DNA from 4 places in the Ensifer sp. Root127 genome. Region 4 is predicted to be linked to each of the others. Evidence: predicted binding sites of a transcription regulator. Region 4 holds the regulator's gene; each other region holds the start of a gene.
The links. Region 4 encodes LexA, which represses DNA repair genes until DNA is damaged. Its sites were predicted from a motif close to TGTTCNNNNTGTGTTCNG; they were not measured.
Positions count from the first base shown of each region.

Region 1: uvrA (excinuclease ABC subunit UvrA) is a predicted target of LexA. The motif match lies at 2,033-2,050, and genes of this name have one in related genera.
Region 2: ASD03_RS22370 (DUF3072 domain-containing protein) is a predicted target of LexA. The motif match lies at 1,145-1,162, and genes of this name have one in related genera.
Region 3: ASD03_RS28530 (UvrD-helicase domain-containing protein) is a predicted target of LexA. The motif match lies at 1,542-1,559, and genes of this name have one in related genera.

Region 1 is NZ_LMDX01000012.1:502,562-506,262, forward strand. It holds gene uvrA (excinuclease ABC subunit UvrA) at 1-1,908, opposite strand, end outside; gene ASD03_RS16965 (single-stranded DNA-binding protein) at 2,189-2,737, shown strand; gene ASD03_RS16970 (MarC family protein) at 3,000-3,629, opposite strand.
Region 2 is NZ_LMDX01000023.1:21,593-25,293, forward strand. It holds gene ASD03_RS39245 (hypothetical protein) at 558-797, shown strand; gene ASD03_RS22370 (DUF3072 domain-containing protein) at 913-1,128, opposite strand; gene ASD03_RS22375 (ProQ/FINO family protein) at 1,801-2,379, opposite strand; gene ASD03_RS22380 (Fic family protein) at 2,376-3,527, opposite strand; gene ASD03_RS22385 (hypothetical protein) at 3,663-3,701, opposite strand, start outside.
Region 3 is NZ_LMDX01000034.1:222,689-226,389, forward strand. It holds gene ASD03_RS28530 (UvrD-helicase domain-containing protein) at 1-1,499, opposite strand, end outside; gene ASD03_RS28535 (carboxymuconolactone decarboxylase family protein) at 1,635-2,039, opposite strand; gene ASD03_RS28540 (cyclase family protein) at 2,172-2,993, opposite strand; gene ASD03_RS28545 (efflux RND transporter periplasmic adaptor subunit) at 3,310-3,701, shown strand, end outside.
Region 4 is NZ_LMDX01000011.1:10,635-14,335, reverse strand. It holds gene ASD03_RS39975 (hypothetical protein) at 424-570, shown strand; gene ASD03_RS13105 (hypothetical protein) at 1,214-1,546, shown strand; gene lexA (transcriptional repressor LexA) at 1,766-2,482, opposite strand; gene ASD03_RS13095 (hypothetical protein) at 2,663-2,902, shown strand; gene ASD03_RS13090 (hypothetical protein) at 2,961-3,248, opposite strand.

The DNA of each region.
Region 1 (3,701 bases), on a different contig from region 4:
GGTGATTTCCTTTTTCTTTTTCGCCTTGCGGCGTTCGCTCGGGACGGCAACCGACAGTTCACCGGAGAGATACTTGCCGGTCAGCGACTTCGGATTGGACATCACGTCGGCAGGCGAACCCTGGGCGATGACCTCGCCGCCATGGATGCCGGCGGCCGGGCCGATGTCGACGACATAGTCGGCCGTCAGGATAGCGTCCTCGTCATGCTCGACGACGATGACCGTGTTGCCGATGTCGCGCAAATGGCGCAGCGTCTCGAGCAGGCGGGCGTTGTCGCGCTGGTGCAGGCCGATCGACGGTTCGTCGAGCACGTAGAGCACGCCCGTCAGACCAGAGCCGATCTGCGATGCCAAGCGAATACGCTGGCTTTCACCACCCGACAGCGTGCCGGAGTTGCGCGACAGGCTGAGATATTCGAGACCGACATCGTTGAGGAACCGCAGGCGGTCGCGGATCTCCTTGAGGATGCGAACGGCGATCTCGTTCTGCTTGGTGTTGAGATGTCCCGGCAATGCCTCGAACCAGTCCCGTGCGATGCGGATCGACATCTCGGTGACCTGGCCGATATGCAGCGTGTCGATCTTGACGGCGAGCGCCTCCGGCTTCAGGCGGAAGCCAGCGCAGGCCGGGCAGGGGGCAGCCGACATATAGCGCTCGATCTCCTCGCGCGCCCAGGCGCTGTCGGTTTCCTTCCAGCGGCGCTCGAGGTTGGGCACGATGCCTTCGAAATTCTTGGTGGTGTTGTAGGAGCGAGCGCCGTCTTCATAATGAAAGACGATCTTCTCTTCGGTGCCGTGCAGGATGGCTTTCTGCGCGTCGACGGACAGTTCGCTCCAGCGATTGCCGAGCTTGAATCCGAAAACCTTGCCGAGCGCTTCCAGCGTCTGGTTGTAATAGGGCGACGACGATTTGGCCCAAGGCGCGATCGCGCCATCACGCAGCGTCCTGTTATGCTCTGGTACGATCAGCGCCTCGTCGATCTTCTGCTGGCTGCCGAGGCCATCGCAGGTCGGGCAGGCACCGAAGGGATTGTTGAATGAGAACAGGCGCGGCTCGATCTCGGAAATCGTAAAGCCGGAGACCGGGCAGGCGAACTTTTCCGAAAACAGCACGCGCTCATGGGTTTCGTTGAGCGACTTGTTGGCCGAGCCACCGGCCGCGGTTTCTTCCGGCGGCAGCGGCTTGTCGGCGAATTCGGCAACGGCGAGACCGTCGGCCAGCGTCAGGCATGTTTCCAAGCTGTCAGCAAGCCGCGAGGCGAGATCGGGCCGCACGACGACACGGTCGACGACGACGTCGATGTCATGCTTGTACTTCTTGTCGAGGGCAGGAACCTCGGCGATCTCGTAGAAGGTGCCGTCGACCTTAACGCGCTGAAAGCCCTTCTTCATCAGTTCGGCGAGTTCCTTCTTGTACTCGCCCTTACGGCCGCGCACGAGCGGCGCAAGAATATAAAGACGCGTGCCTTCGCCGAAGGCGAGCACACGGTCGACCATCTGGCTGACTGTCTGGCTTTCGATCGGCAGGCCGGTCGCCGGCGAATAGGGCACACCGACGCGCGCAAACAGCAGGCGCATGTAGTCGTAGATCTCGGTCACGGTGCCGACCGTCGAGCGCGGGTTGCGCGAGGTCGTCTTCTGCTCGATCGAGATTGCCGGCGACAGGCCGTCGATCTGGTCGACATCCGGCTTCTGCATCATCTCGAGGAACTGGCGCGCATAGGCAGACAGGCTCTCAACGTAGCGACGCTGGCCTTCGGCATAGATCGTATCGAAGGCGAGCGACGACTTGCCGGAGCCGGAAAGCCCTGTCATCACGATCAGCTTGTTGCGCGGCAGATCGAGATCGATGCCCTTGAGATTGTGCTCGCGCGCGCCACGAATGGAGATGGTCTTGAGTTCGCTCATCGGAAGCCAGCTTTTGCATGTCGGTTGAAAGCCCCCTATGTAATGACGCTAACGCCCATGTCGAGGCGCAATCGGCAAAACTGGTGGCCATTTCGATTCGGTTGACAGGATCATAGGGAAATATTAGAACAAAGAAAGAACAAACAACACGCAAATCGACTAAATCTGTTGTGGATTATGTACGATGCGGGGCGTATCCGCGGCAGCGGACCGCTAAGATACGCGTTCTTGAAATTCGAAAGCCGTGCCGGCGGCGCGGCAAAACCACGGGAAAAGCAATATGGCTGGTAGCGTCAACAAGGTGATCTTGGTCGGAAACGTCGGGGCGGACCCGGAAATCCGGCGCACGCAGGACGGCCGGCCGATCGCCAACCTGCGCATTGCCACATCGGAAACCTGGCGTGACCGCAACAGCGGCGAGCGCAAGGAAAAGACCGAATGGCACACCGTCGTCGTCTTCAACGAAGGCCTGTGCAAGGTCGTCGAGCAATACGTCAAGAAGGGCGCGAAGCTCTATATCGAAGGCGCGCTGCAGACCCGCAAATGGCAGGACCAGACGGGCAATGATCGTTACTCGACCGAAATCGTGCTGCAGGGCTTCAACTCGACGCTGACCATGCTTGATGGTCGCGGCGAGGGCGGCGGCTCCGGCGCCGGCCGTGGCGGCTCCAGCGATTTCGGTGGCGGCGCTGGCGGCGGCTACGACGACTACGATCAGCAGCCGCGCCAGTCCTCCGGCGGCGGTCGCTCCGGCGGCGGCCAGGGTGGTCAGGGCAGCCAGAGTGGCGGCAACTTCTCGCGCGATCTCGACGACGACATCCCGTTCTGAGCCACGCGAACACGGCGATTTTCAGTTGCGGACGCCCTTTGGTGAGCAGACTGGAACGGCACGGGCCTTTAATGGCAATATCGTGACATTGAAAAAGGGCCGGGAAACCGGCCCTTTTTGCGTTCGAATGAACGTTTCTGTCGGTTGGAGCATTTCCAGGAAAAGTGCGAAGCGGTTTTCCGTCCGGAAGTGCGTATGACCAGGAGACGGGACGCTTCCGCAACTCTATCCAAAGCGGAAGCGCTCAAACGTCCCGATGGCCTCAGACCGCCATTGCCGATTTCACGCCGTCGACGACGAACTGGACTGCAAGTGCCGCCAGGATGACCCCAAGCAGGCGCGTGAGGATTGCCCGGCCGGTGACGCCGAGAAAACGGTCGATGCGTTCGGCGATGACAAGCGCCAGGAAAAGACTGACCATCGACAGCGCGATGACGATCAACAGCTGCGTGCGCTCGACCGCCGTCGGGAACGAGCCGGCAAGCAGGATCGTCGCGGAGATCGCGCCCGGCCCGGCAATCAGCGGCAGGGCAAGCGGGAACACCGCGATATTGTGGATGTGGTCCTTGGTGGTGGCGTTTTCGCCGGTCTTTTCCTTTCGCTCCTGACGCTTCTCGAAGATCATCTCGAAGGAAATCCAGAACAGCAGCAGACCGCCGGCGATGCGGAAGGCACCGATGGATATGCCGAGCAGGCCGAGAATGCCGTTACCGAAGACGGCGAAGGCGGCAAGGATGAAGAAGGCGATCAGCGAGCCGCGTGTGGCGACCTGAAAGCGTTCCTGCCGGCTGAGGCCGACGGTGAGGCTCAGGAAGATCGGGGCGAGCCCCGGCGGATCGAGCGTGACGAGCAGGGTGGTGAGTGCGTTGACCAGGAGGTCGACATTGAACATCCGTTTCCCCTTCCGGATTGTCGCGTGCGTGCGCGCGCGCCCCGAGTTTTCCCGGTGGCAGATCGGCATTGT
Region 2 (3,701 bases), on a different contig from region 4:
AGGTTTGTACCGATGGCGAGATCGCGCACGGTGTGGGAGGCGATGATATCGCCCGGTCTCGCGCAGCCCGCAAGTCCCGCTGCAAGCTGCAGGACCGGGCCGGCATGGCCGTGGTGTCTTCCGCACTCGCCGATGTGGATGGCTGCTTGCACATTCAGGCCGATTTGATTCAGGCGGCTCCGAAGATCGAATGCACAGGCGATCGCCTGGCTGGGTTGCCGGAACACGGCGACAAGCCCGAAATCGTGGAGGTCGATCGCCTCACGGTCGGCAGCATGGGCTGCTGGCCCGGGACACGGCAATGGTCTTCTGTAAGGCTCGGCTGGTGGAGAAGGGTATTCCACCTGAGCAGACATCGTAGTAAGTTGGACTTGGCAATGCGATTATGGCCTCTATTACGGGGGCCGTTTTTTTGACGGGTGCAGCCGCCCCACAGTTAAGCGCGTCGTGCTCGCGAAGCGAGCTGCTATCTGTGAGAAAAGTTTATTCCAGGCGGCCGACAGATGGAGGGAACGACCGCCTGGTCGTCTAGGGGCGCGTAGAGGAACTCTCGACTAGTGCCCACGATTAGATTTTCCCACTTCTCCGAGCTCGGCGACCTTTCGATCGAGGTCGATTTTGTATGGTCCGAATTTCTCAAACAGTTCACGTGCGACAAGGGGCATAAGCCGGTGCGCGCGGGTGAACTCTTCCAGGTCGTACCGCTGATTCCAGCCGTGAACCACCTTGCTATACTGTTGTCTGGTGTCTTCGTGTTGCATGGCCGTATTCTCGACGTTGGCTGTTTCGCAGCGTGACCGGGCTGGCTTAATCAGCAAAAATCGCCTCTCGTGAAAAAAGTTCCAGAGATTCGTGATGTCACTGTGCGTCCTCGGCTATCGGCTTCAATGCATGGTGGCCGCACGCGGCGATTCATTCCAAATCGAGCGACTGCTTCAGTTCGTCGATCTTCTTGGATGCTTCCGCCTTGGTCAGATCCTCAGCATAGGCCTCGGGCTGATGCGCCTGCTCCGACAGGGTCTTCAGATAGGACCGCTGCGCACCGGTCATCGGCTCGTCGCCGCTGACCCAATCGTCGGGGTCTTTCTGTGTGTTGGAAGAAGGATCGGTTTTCGGATTGACAGTCATAACACCCTCCTGAATTCGTTCTCTAAACGTTCCAGGGCGCGTGCGGGTTCCAACCATCTGTCGATCGTCGCCTGTATCGTCGGCCCTTCATTAGAAGTGAGCGCCGCACCCGGTAGAGAGCCCGTTCAGAGTATACCGGCGACCATTAGATGATCCGCACGCGGCGACCAGGTCCTGGGCTCCTCTCTCAGCCAAACGGTTCACGATCTGCAAGCGTGAACGATTTAGGCTGCCCGCCGTCCGGTATGGCAGTCGGAGATCGAAAGCCGGATCTCGACGGAAGTTGTCGTCCGCTCGCCACATCGATTTGCGGAATCGATCGCAGCGTTTCCGCCTGGCGAGAGAAAGCGCATCGCCGGGGCCCTCGTAAGCATGCGCCCTGCATCGTCTCAATGATGATCCAGCGGCCGCCAGAGACGGGTATCATCGATACGCAGGTTTGCTGGTCAGGTCGGGCAGGTGAAGGCAGGGCGCTTTTCAATTGGAGCGGCTTGCCGGGCCTAGGCTTCCCGGATCCCGGCGTTGGCCGTCGCGATGCTGATCCTCCGAGACGAGGCTTTTTAACCGGTCAAACCGCGCGCGAACGGGCTCTGTCAGCTGCGCTGCCGGCGCCTGGTACGCTCATTCTCGCTGGCGCTCGAAGCCGACTACCTTCATCGGCACGCGCGGCGACTAAGACATTTTCCGCGGGCGAGCAGCCGCTGCTGCTCGATGCCGCTCGCCCTGATTTAACCCGGCGGATTGTCCCGATTGAACAGAGCAGCGCGGGATCATGTCAGCCTTCGAAAGTGGGATGGATCGGACAACCGCAGGTGCCGCTGCCTTTCGGGCTTCATCGCGCTTTCTCAAGCTTTCAATTTTTTGCTCGGCCGCCAGCCCGTCTGTGTCCGATACTAGGCCTATCGCTGTGCCGTTTATATCGTGGCGGACGGAGCCTAGCTGCGCGATCGCTAGATGGTATCTCTTTGAGTGGAGAAAGGTTCCGGTCGCGCGGCGCAGGGTCGAGACGCTAAGGCCAGGCCGCAGAAGGGGTCTGATTTCAGGCCAGAGTCCGAGCCCGAAGGGTCGGATTGGATCGCCGGGCTTCATGGGAAGAATGGCAATCGGCTGTGTGAGTAGCGCATTGATTGCCTGCGCTTTCAACACATCCGTGTCCCGTGCAGCAACTGGGCCAAGTTTGTCTCTCGACGATTTGCTCATGGAAGGTTTCTCATGCGTTATTTCAAATACCGTTGGCCTGTAGCAACTCATGCCTGATCAAAGGCGCCTCTGAATCCCGGATCGTGCATTTTCGTCTCAGTTAGGCTGAGGGAATACCGCGTATGGCGACGTTCGCCGGTTCGCACAAGTGCGCCTTTTTCCACCAAGTCGTGAAGATCACGAGTGGCGGTCGCTCGCGAGGTTTGTGTGATCGCGATGTAGTTCTCGGCGCTCAGCCCGCCTCTAAATCCCGAAGGGCCTTCACGGAACATGCGGGCGACCGCCTTTTCCTGCCGCTCGTTGAACTGCCCGCGAAACCGATCATAGAATTGCGCCTTGTCGAGGTAAAAGTCGATCCGACGCAATGTCGTCTGTTGCGCTTCCAGGATGGTCTGCGCGAAGTAGATCAGCCATTCGGTGATATCCAACGTGCGCTGGTTTTTCTCCAACTGGCTGTAGTATTCCTTTCGGGCAAGCTCAATCGTGAAGGCGAGTGCAATGAGACTTGGTTGTCCAATATTCTGTGCAAGTGATTTTTCGGAAATCGCTCGACCGAGCCTACCGTTGCCATCTTCGAAAGGATGGATGCTCTCGAAATAAATATGGCCGATACCAGCACGTGTCAAAGCGGGGAGGGGGGCTTCACCGTGAGTTGCGGATTTGTTGAACCAATCCACGTAGGCGGCCATCTCGTCCGGTATTCGTACTGACGGTGGCGCTTCAAAGTGGATGATAGGTTTATCGTGGCGACCAGATACGATCTGCATGGCATCTTCGTGTATTCGGTATGTACCAATCGTTCCCATATGACGGTTTCCCGTCATCAACATTCCATGCCACCGAAAGAGCGTTTCATGGTCCAGAGGCCGCGACCAAGTGCCATAGACGTCGGCCATCATTTCTGCGATCCCGCGTTCCTGCGGCTTGATCGGCCGGCTGTCTGCTTCTAGACCGAACTGTCGGCGCAAAGAGGATTGGACGCTCAAACGATCGAGCATTTCTCCCTCGATTTGCGATGTCTTCACCGCCTCTTCGCTGATCAACTCTATGCGTAGTTGATCGCGTTCATTGTCGCTGACGTGGCGGATTGCGCCGATGACCTCACCAGATGACAAAAGGAATTGCCGTTCAAGCGGCTCAAGCCGGGAAGCGTCAAAACTGAATTCGGGCCAGCCTTGCTGCGTCCAGTTCCATTTCATGAGCTATAGACTTCCTTTTCTATACCTCATTTTTGCCGGAAATCATGAGCGATAGCAACCGCGCCTATAGCCCCAAGGCCGATTCCATCTCTCTGCCTTGGGTGGCAGGGAGGAGGGGCGTTAAAGGGACGGTCCTCAAATCAGCGCGATCGCCCATTTTGAGAGGCGGTTGAT
Region 3 (3,701 bases), on a different contig from region 4:
GCCTTGGCCTTCAGTTCGTCGGTCTCGATGATGTCAGTCGCAGCCGCAAGCATCGGCACGTCGCGGGCGCGGGCATAGTCGTGCAGGGTGCGAATGGTGGTGTCGCCAAGGCCGCGCTTCGGCGTGTTGACGATGCGCTCGAAGGCAAGGTCGTCGGCCGGCTGGCAGACGAGCCGGAAATAGGCCATGGCGTCGCGGATCTCGAGCCGCTCGTAAAAGCGCGGGCCGCCGATGACGCGGTAGTTCAGGCCGAGCGTGACGAAGCGGTCTTCGAATTCGCGCATCTGGAACGAGGCGCGCACCAGGATCGCCATGTCGTTGAGCTTGTGGCTCTTGCGCTGCAGTTGTTCGATTTCCTCGCCGACGGCGCGGGCTTCCTCTTCGGAGTCCCAGGCGGCGTGCACCTGCACCTTCTCGTCATCCGGGTCGGTGCGTTCGGTAAACAGCGTCTTGCCGAGGCGCCCCTCGTTGTGGGCGATCAGATGCGCGGCGGCGCCGAGAATATGCTCGGTCGAGCGGTAGTTGCGCTCGAGCTTGATGACCTTGGCGCCGGGGAAATCCTTTTCGAAGCGCAGGATGTTGTCCACTTCCGCGCCGCGCCAGCCATAGATCGACTGGTCGTCGTCGCCGACGCAGCAAACGTTCTGCGGCACGCCCTTGGCGCGCTGCGCCAGAAGCCGCAGCCACATGTACTGCGCGGTGTTGGTGTCCTGATATTCGTCGACGAGGATGTAGCGGAACTTGTCGTGGTATTCCTTCAGCACATCCGGATTGCTGCGGAACATGCGGATCGGGTGCAGCAGCAGATCGCCGAAGTCGCAGGCGTTCAGCGTGCGCAGCCGGTTCTGGTAGGCGGCGTAGAGCTCGCGGCCCTTGCCGTTGGCAAAGGCGCGGGCATCGCCCTCGGGGATCTGCGCCGGGTCGAGGCCCTTGTTCTTCCAGCCGTCGATCATGCCGGCGAACTGCTTGGCCGGCCAGCGCTTGTCGTCGAGGCCCTCGGCCTGGATGATCTGCTTGATCAATCTGACGACGTCGTCGGTGTCGAGAATGGTGAAGTCGGAGCGCAGGCCCACCAGCTCGGCGTGGCGGCGCAACAGCTTGACGCCGATCGAGTGGAAGGTGCCGAGCCAGGGCATGCCCTCGACCGCATGGCCGACGAGCACGCCGACGCGCTCCTTCATCTCGCGCGCCGCCTTGTTGGTGAAGGTCACCGCAAGGATCTGCGAGGGGAAGGCGCGGCCGGTGGAAAGAATATGGGCGATGCGGGTGGTGAGAACCCGGGTCTTGCCGGTGCCGGCGCCGGCGAGAACCAGCACCGGGCCATCCAGAGATTCGACCGCTTCGGCCTGTTCCGGATTGAGGCCGGAGAGATAATCCGGGCGCTGCTGGCGGTCGCGGGCAGCCATGGCGCGCGCGGCGATGCCGCCCGTTGCTGGCGGCTGCTTGCGCGGGGCCGGCTCTTCGTCGAAGAAGGGAATGTCGTCGAAACCACTCATCATGCGGCTCAATGTAGTGATTCGGAGGCGAAAGGCCAGAAAGGATGTTCTTCTTTTATTCCGTTTTCTGCGCCACCCGCACCAAGCCTGTGGAAAGACAGGCGATTTCGAAGCCGCTTATTCTCGCGCTCACCGCCGTCAGGCCGTCCTGTCGAAGGCAGCGTCCACCGGCACCTGCAAGGCGGTCGCCAGCTGGTTGGTTCTGGCGGCAAGTGAGATCACGCGCAAGAGATCGGCATGTTCGGCGTCGCTCATGCCCTTGGCTCTCGCGGCAGCCGTATGCGAATGGGCGCAGTAGCCGCAGCCATTGCTGACGGAAACGGCGATGTAGAGCATTTCCTTGACCAGCGGATCGAGCGCGGAGGGCGTTGCCATCACCGCCTTGACGTCGCGCCAGGTCTGCTCCAGCAGGTCGGCATCGAAGGCGAGCCACAGCCACATATTGTTGATGAAATCCGATTTGCGGGTGGCGCGAATGTCGTCGAACACGGCTTTTACGCGCGCGTCGGATTCCGGATCGGCAGGCGGGGCGATGGTGCTCATGACGTCTCCTGGTCATAGGGTCAATCGGGGGGCGTCCGGCGGCGGACGCCGCCGGATCGGCAGGTTGGTATCCCTCTTTGCTTGTACGCATTTCCTCACGGAAAACCGCTTCGCATTTTTCCTGGGTATGCTCTAGACGAGCGCAAACACGCGCGCCGGACCGCCGGTGCCGCCGCGGTGTTTGGGCGCGCCAAGCACGAGGGTCGCGCCCTTGACGGGCACCTTGTCGAGGTTGGCGGCCGCCTCCAGTCCCCAGCGGCCTTCCGGCAGCCAGGCATAGTGGGTGGCGAAATCAGGCGAGGGGCCATGGTCGAGCGAAAGCGTGTCGACGGCGATGCCGGCCGCCTTGGTCTCGTCGAGCAGGTATTTCGCCGCCTCGGCGTGGAAACCGGGAAAGTGCATCTTGCCGTTTGCATCGGCATTGCGGAACTTGTCAGTGCCAAGGTGCGCTCCCCAACCGGAAAGCATGGCGACGCAGGCGTTTTCCGGAATGTCGCCATTGGCGGCGACCCAGGCCTTGATGTCGTCGGGTGTTATTTGCGCATCGGCATCGGCGGACGCCTTCTCGCGGATGTCGACGACGCAGAGTGGCACGACGAGCTTTTCAACCGGCAGCTCGGCGACCGACAGACCATCGGCGGAGAAATGCAGCGGCGCGTCGACATGGGTGCCGGTGTGTTCGTTCACCCGGAGCTCGAACAGGTTGAACTTGTCCTTGGCGTAGCTGAACTTTTGCTCGCGGAAGAACTGCTGCTGGCCGAAGAAGGTCGGGAACTCCTCGTAGAGTTCGTGGGTGAGGTCGGTGACGCCGGTGTGTCCCTGGGCGAGCGCCGGCGGGGCGATACCGGCGCTCGCGGCGGCGATGCCCGCTGTGCCGACGGCTGCTGCCTTGAAGAAGCTGCGGCGGGACAACATTTTCTGCTTTACGGATTCCACGACGCACGCATCGCACATGTCTTTGCTTCCCTCTCAAGAAGCGGTCGAAACCTGATGGCAATGGCTGCCAGCGGTTGCAGGATACCTCAGAGGAAATCGCTGTAAACGGTCTTTGTCCCGTGCGTTTTGATGGAATGACACGGCGATCGCGATTGCCGGCGCACGATGGCGCTGATGTCATCATGCCGCCAACAAATACGCTTTTATTACAATTGCGTAATGATGGCATTCCGCCGTTGCCCACAAAGGTGCGAACAACGATACTCTGGGCAAATCGGAACGTTCCGCCGGCGCGTGCCGCGCAGGAGCGCGTTTTGCATATTTGGAGACATGAATGCGGGTTTGGAAACAGCTGGCGGTGAGCGCCGTTGTGCTTTTGGTGGGTGCCGGCGTCTGGGTGCGGTTCGTGCCCGGAGCAGGCGAAACGCTGGCCGCGATCGGTGTCTCGCATCCGCTGATCGATGCCATCTCCAAGCAGAGCGGTGCCGCTGGGGGCGAGGGCGGCCAAGGCAGCGGCGGACGCAGGCAGGGCGGCAACGACGCCATCCTCGTCATGGTTCGCCCTTCGGCAACGTCTGTCGTCAATGACCGGCTGAACGCGATCGGCAACGGCGAGGCGATCCACTCCGTCACCGTGACGCCGACGGCCACCGGCAACCTCACCGAAATTCTCGTGCGCTCCGGCGAAAAGGTGGCGCAGGGGCAGGTGATCGCCAAGCTCGATAG
Region 4 (3,701 bases):
CTGATTTTGAAGCGCATTTGATGAGCTTTCTTATGAGGTGGGTTGCTTGTGCTCAAGCGCATTCGGGGGCAGTCTCAATCCAGAGGACCGCACTCCCGTTGAGGCCGTTCGTTGTAGGGCCATCAGCCGATTGGGCTCAGGCGCGGGGTACGAGGCGTCTCGTCGCGCATCGGGCACATATTCAGACCAAGTGCCCGATACGTGCGCCAGCACGCTTTCGTGCTCCACGTCGGGGACGTTCCGCGGCCCGAGCCGATGCGTCGCAAGAGCGCTCGGCCAACGGATCGTGCGGAGAAAAAGCCTACGGCCGTTCGCATCCGTCCTGCATCATCCGCGCGAGGAGCGAACAGTCCGCGTCGCACCGTTGCCTTTCTTGGGTACGAACCTAGTTACCCATACCGTACCCAAGCGAGGAATTGCTGAATGAACCGTAATGGGCTCTATCTGATCATTGCCATGCTCGCCGTCGCCGTCATTGGTCTCGGCGCCTATGTCTACCGCGAGGAAACAAAACCGACCGGCGTAGAGATCAAGATTGGCCAGGACGGGGTTTCCGTTCAGGAGAATTGAGCGCCATCGGCCACACGCTCAACAGGTTTGGCAGCGGCGAATGCCGCTGGCGGTCGACGCCCCACGCGAGGTTCAAGGCGAACGCAGATCCGAAGGCGGTCGAAATACCGGCCATCGGTGGCGTAAGCGGCCGCGTGCTCGTTGCGAGCGTCAACGAAAGTGTGACGTAGATAGGGCGGGCGAGCGCGTGATTCAGCCCCTCGCACGATGAAAGCAACAAGTCACCCAGCGCCTGCGCGATTGGCTAAAGCGGTTCTCCGTCAATAGCAGCCCGATTGTCGAAAGTGAAACGCTGTGCGTGCCTGCGCAAAGGACATGCTGCCGGCACGCAGGTACGGTTTTCGGGGGGCAAGGAACATGGGCCAATGCGGCGCGTCCAACACGCGCAGCGAGGCTGCCCGCATCGCAGCCAACCACTGTTTTCAAAGCGCAATTCGACCGGGCTGCGCTTGCCCGCCAGTTTGCGAACGTCCGCAGTCGCCAACGACATGGCCTTGCGAGGACGCGCCCCGAAATGGTGATTCGGTCACTATTGTCAGTGCTGAAAATATTGTCTCTAGACAGAACTGGGAATGAATATCCCAACAGCGCGACCCGTATAGGTAGTGTCAAACAAAGCCAACAATGGAGGAAAAGACATAAAATGAAATATAAGATCGCCCTGACTGCTCTTGCCATTCTTGCCGTAACGACGGCCACCGCAAGCGCTGAGGATCTCGTCTTTCAGCTTAAGAACAAGACGAATGCCGTTTTGACGAACTTCTACACATCGCCGGTCGGTGTTGATCAGTGGGAAGACGACGTCTTCGGGCGGCAGGTGCTTAATCCGGGCGAAAGCATGGAAATTACCATCGCCGACGGACGTGATGTCTGCAAATACGACATGCGCTTTGAATTCGAAGAAGGTTCCGGTCTCGACACGACTGAAGACAAGCAGGATCTCTGCGAGTTGGGCGAGTACTCGATTCACGAGTAAAATCCGTCGAGCGTGAAAAACACTCGATCCGAAAATCTCCGTCTCGCTACCCTATGTGGCGAGACGTTGAAGTAAGAGAGCGGCTGGCCGGCATGAAGGCGGCTAGAGCGTTTCCGGTTTAAACGGAGTCACTAGGCGCTCTATCTATTTGTTTTTACGCATTTCCTGGCGGAAAACCGCTCCGCACTTTTCCTCGAATTGCGCTGGCGTGAGACGGGCTTAGTGGTAGCGGCGGATCAAGCCGACGAGCTTGCCCTGAATCTTGACCCGGTCAGGCCCGAAGATGCGCGTCTCATAGGCCGGGTTGGCGGCCTCTAGAGCAATTGAAGCGCCCTTGCGCCGGAAGCGTTTCAACGTTGCTTCCTCGTCATCGACTAGTGCCACGATGATATCGCCGGGATTGGCCGTGGTGGCATTGCGGATGATCACCGTATCGCCATCGAAAATGCCGGCCTCGATCATCGAATCACCCTTCACTTCAAGGGCGTAGTGCTCGCCGCTGCCGATCATATCGAGCGGCACGGTAATGTCGTGGGTGTTGTTCTGTATCGCCGAGATCGGCACGCCGGCGGCAATGCGGCCCATCACTGGAACCGACACGGAGCTGTTGTCGGCAACCGGCAGCGTTTTCGCCGCGGGGGCAGGGGCGGGCGGTTTGCCAAGGCTACCCTCGATGACGCTCGGCGAAAACCCGCGACGGGGCTGCGCGCTCGCAGCATAGGCTTCCGGCAGTTTGATGACTTCGAGCGCTCGGGCGCGGTTGGGAAGCCGGCGTATGAAGCCGCGTTCCTCGAGCGCTGTGATCAGCCGGTGAATGCCCGACTTGGATGCCAGGTCGAGTGCATCCTTCATCTCGTCGAAGGACGGCGGTACACCGGACTCCTTCATTCGTTCATGGATGAAAAGAAGCAATTCCTGTTGCTTGCGGGTCAGCATGGCAAGTCGCTCCAGAGGCGTGAAACAAATCAAGAACAGACACTATCTGTTCCATATGTGTTCCGCAAGTGCCTAAAATTCTGTGAATGTTGGTTCAATCAAGCGCAGATTGACCAACTCGTCGCTGCACGCGCCGCGCGAGGCTGATATGCCTCCTTCCGTTTATGGAATGAGGGTTTAATGACGAAGCTGATTCAAATCTTGCTGACCATCGTTGTCGCCGCGACCGCGATCCTTGGGTTTCGCTGGTATCAATACGTGGATAACAAGCAGAGCCCGTTTGACGAAGTTGGTATCGCGTTGAATGCGGCGATGCCCGGGCCGCTCAATCAATGGGGTTGTGACCGGCTGAAGCTGACATTTGGCAACGGACACCCGCCGCACGGTTGCGCCGCGGCCGATGGGACGCAGTGGAAATAGCCTGCCATCAAGGGATCAGCAGAAATATCGATGGGCGATCTGCTAGAGGAGGCCTGAATCAGGCCGGCTGCGTCGCGGAGCAGGCGTCCTCGAATTCCTTGACGGTTTCCGCGGAGTTGTCCTCCGGCAGCACAGCGTCGGCCGCTTCGGTCGCGACCGGCGTGTCGCCTTGATAGACGAAGGACTGGATGTAGTAGGCGATCGTTCCCTTCCAAACGTTCCGGCCGTCTATCTGCTGGCAGGGCACGGCCGTTTCGAAGTCGGCTTGCAGGTCGTCGACCGTGGCAGCGCTGAGGGCGATGTTAGGCGATGCGATAATCGAGGCGATAAGCAAGGCTGCAAGCACGGTGAACGTCCACTAGATCAGAGGTGGCGGCGATGGTTTGGTTAACGATGTGAACCGTGCTTTCGTTCCGAAGTCCAGCAAGCATGCCGGGCACTGTGCCGTGTTCAACAGTTCTTTGCGAAAGGCGAGCACTGGTGCTCAAGCTGTGGCAATGAAGGCACAAAGATTGGCGTGAGGTGCGTTGGCGTTTTCGATTTTCCGGCGCCCGCCTCAAAGCGTGGCGCTGGCAGCTGATCAACAATACCCGCCGCAAATGCTTCCGATGATGTTGGACGCCGTAATGGAGTGCGAGTGGCCAGCGGCATCCGCCTGTAGCGATCTTCGCATCTCCAGCCAAATACATACGATGTTCAAACGCGCTACGAAACCGGCATCTGACCGCGGGTGCTCGACCAGTCGCGCCGGGATGTCGCGGAGACGTTGCGCACCCCAGTTCGACTGGCCACTGACGGA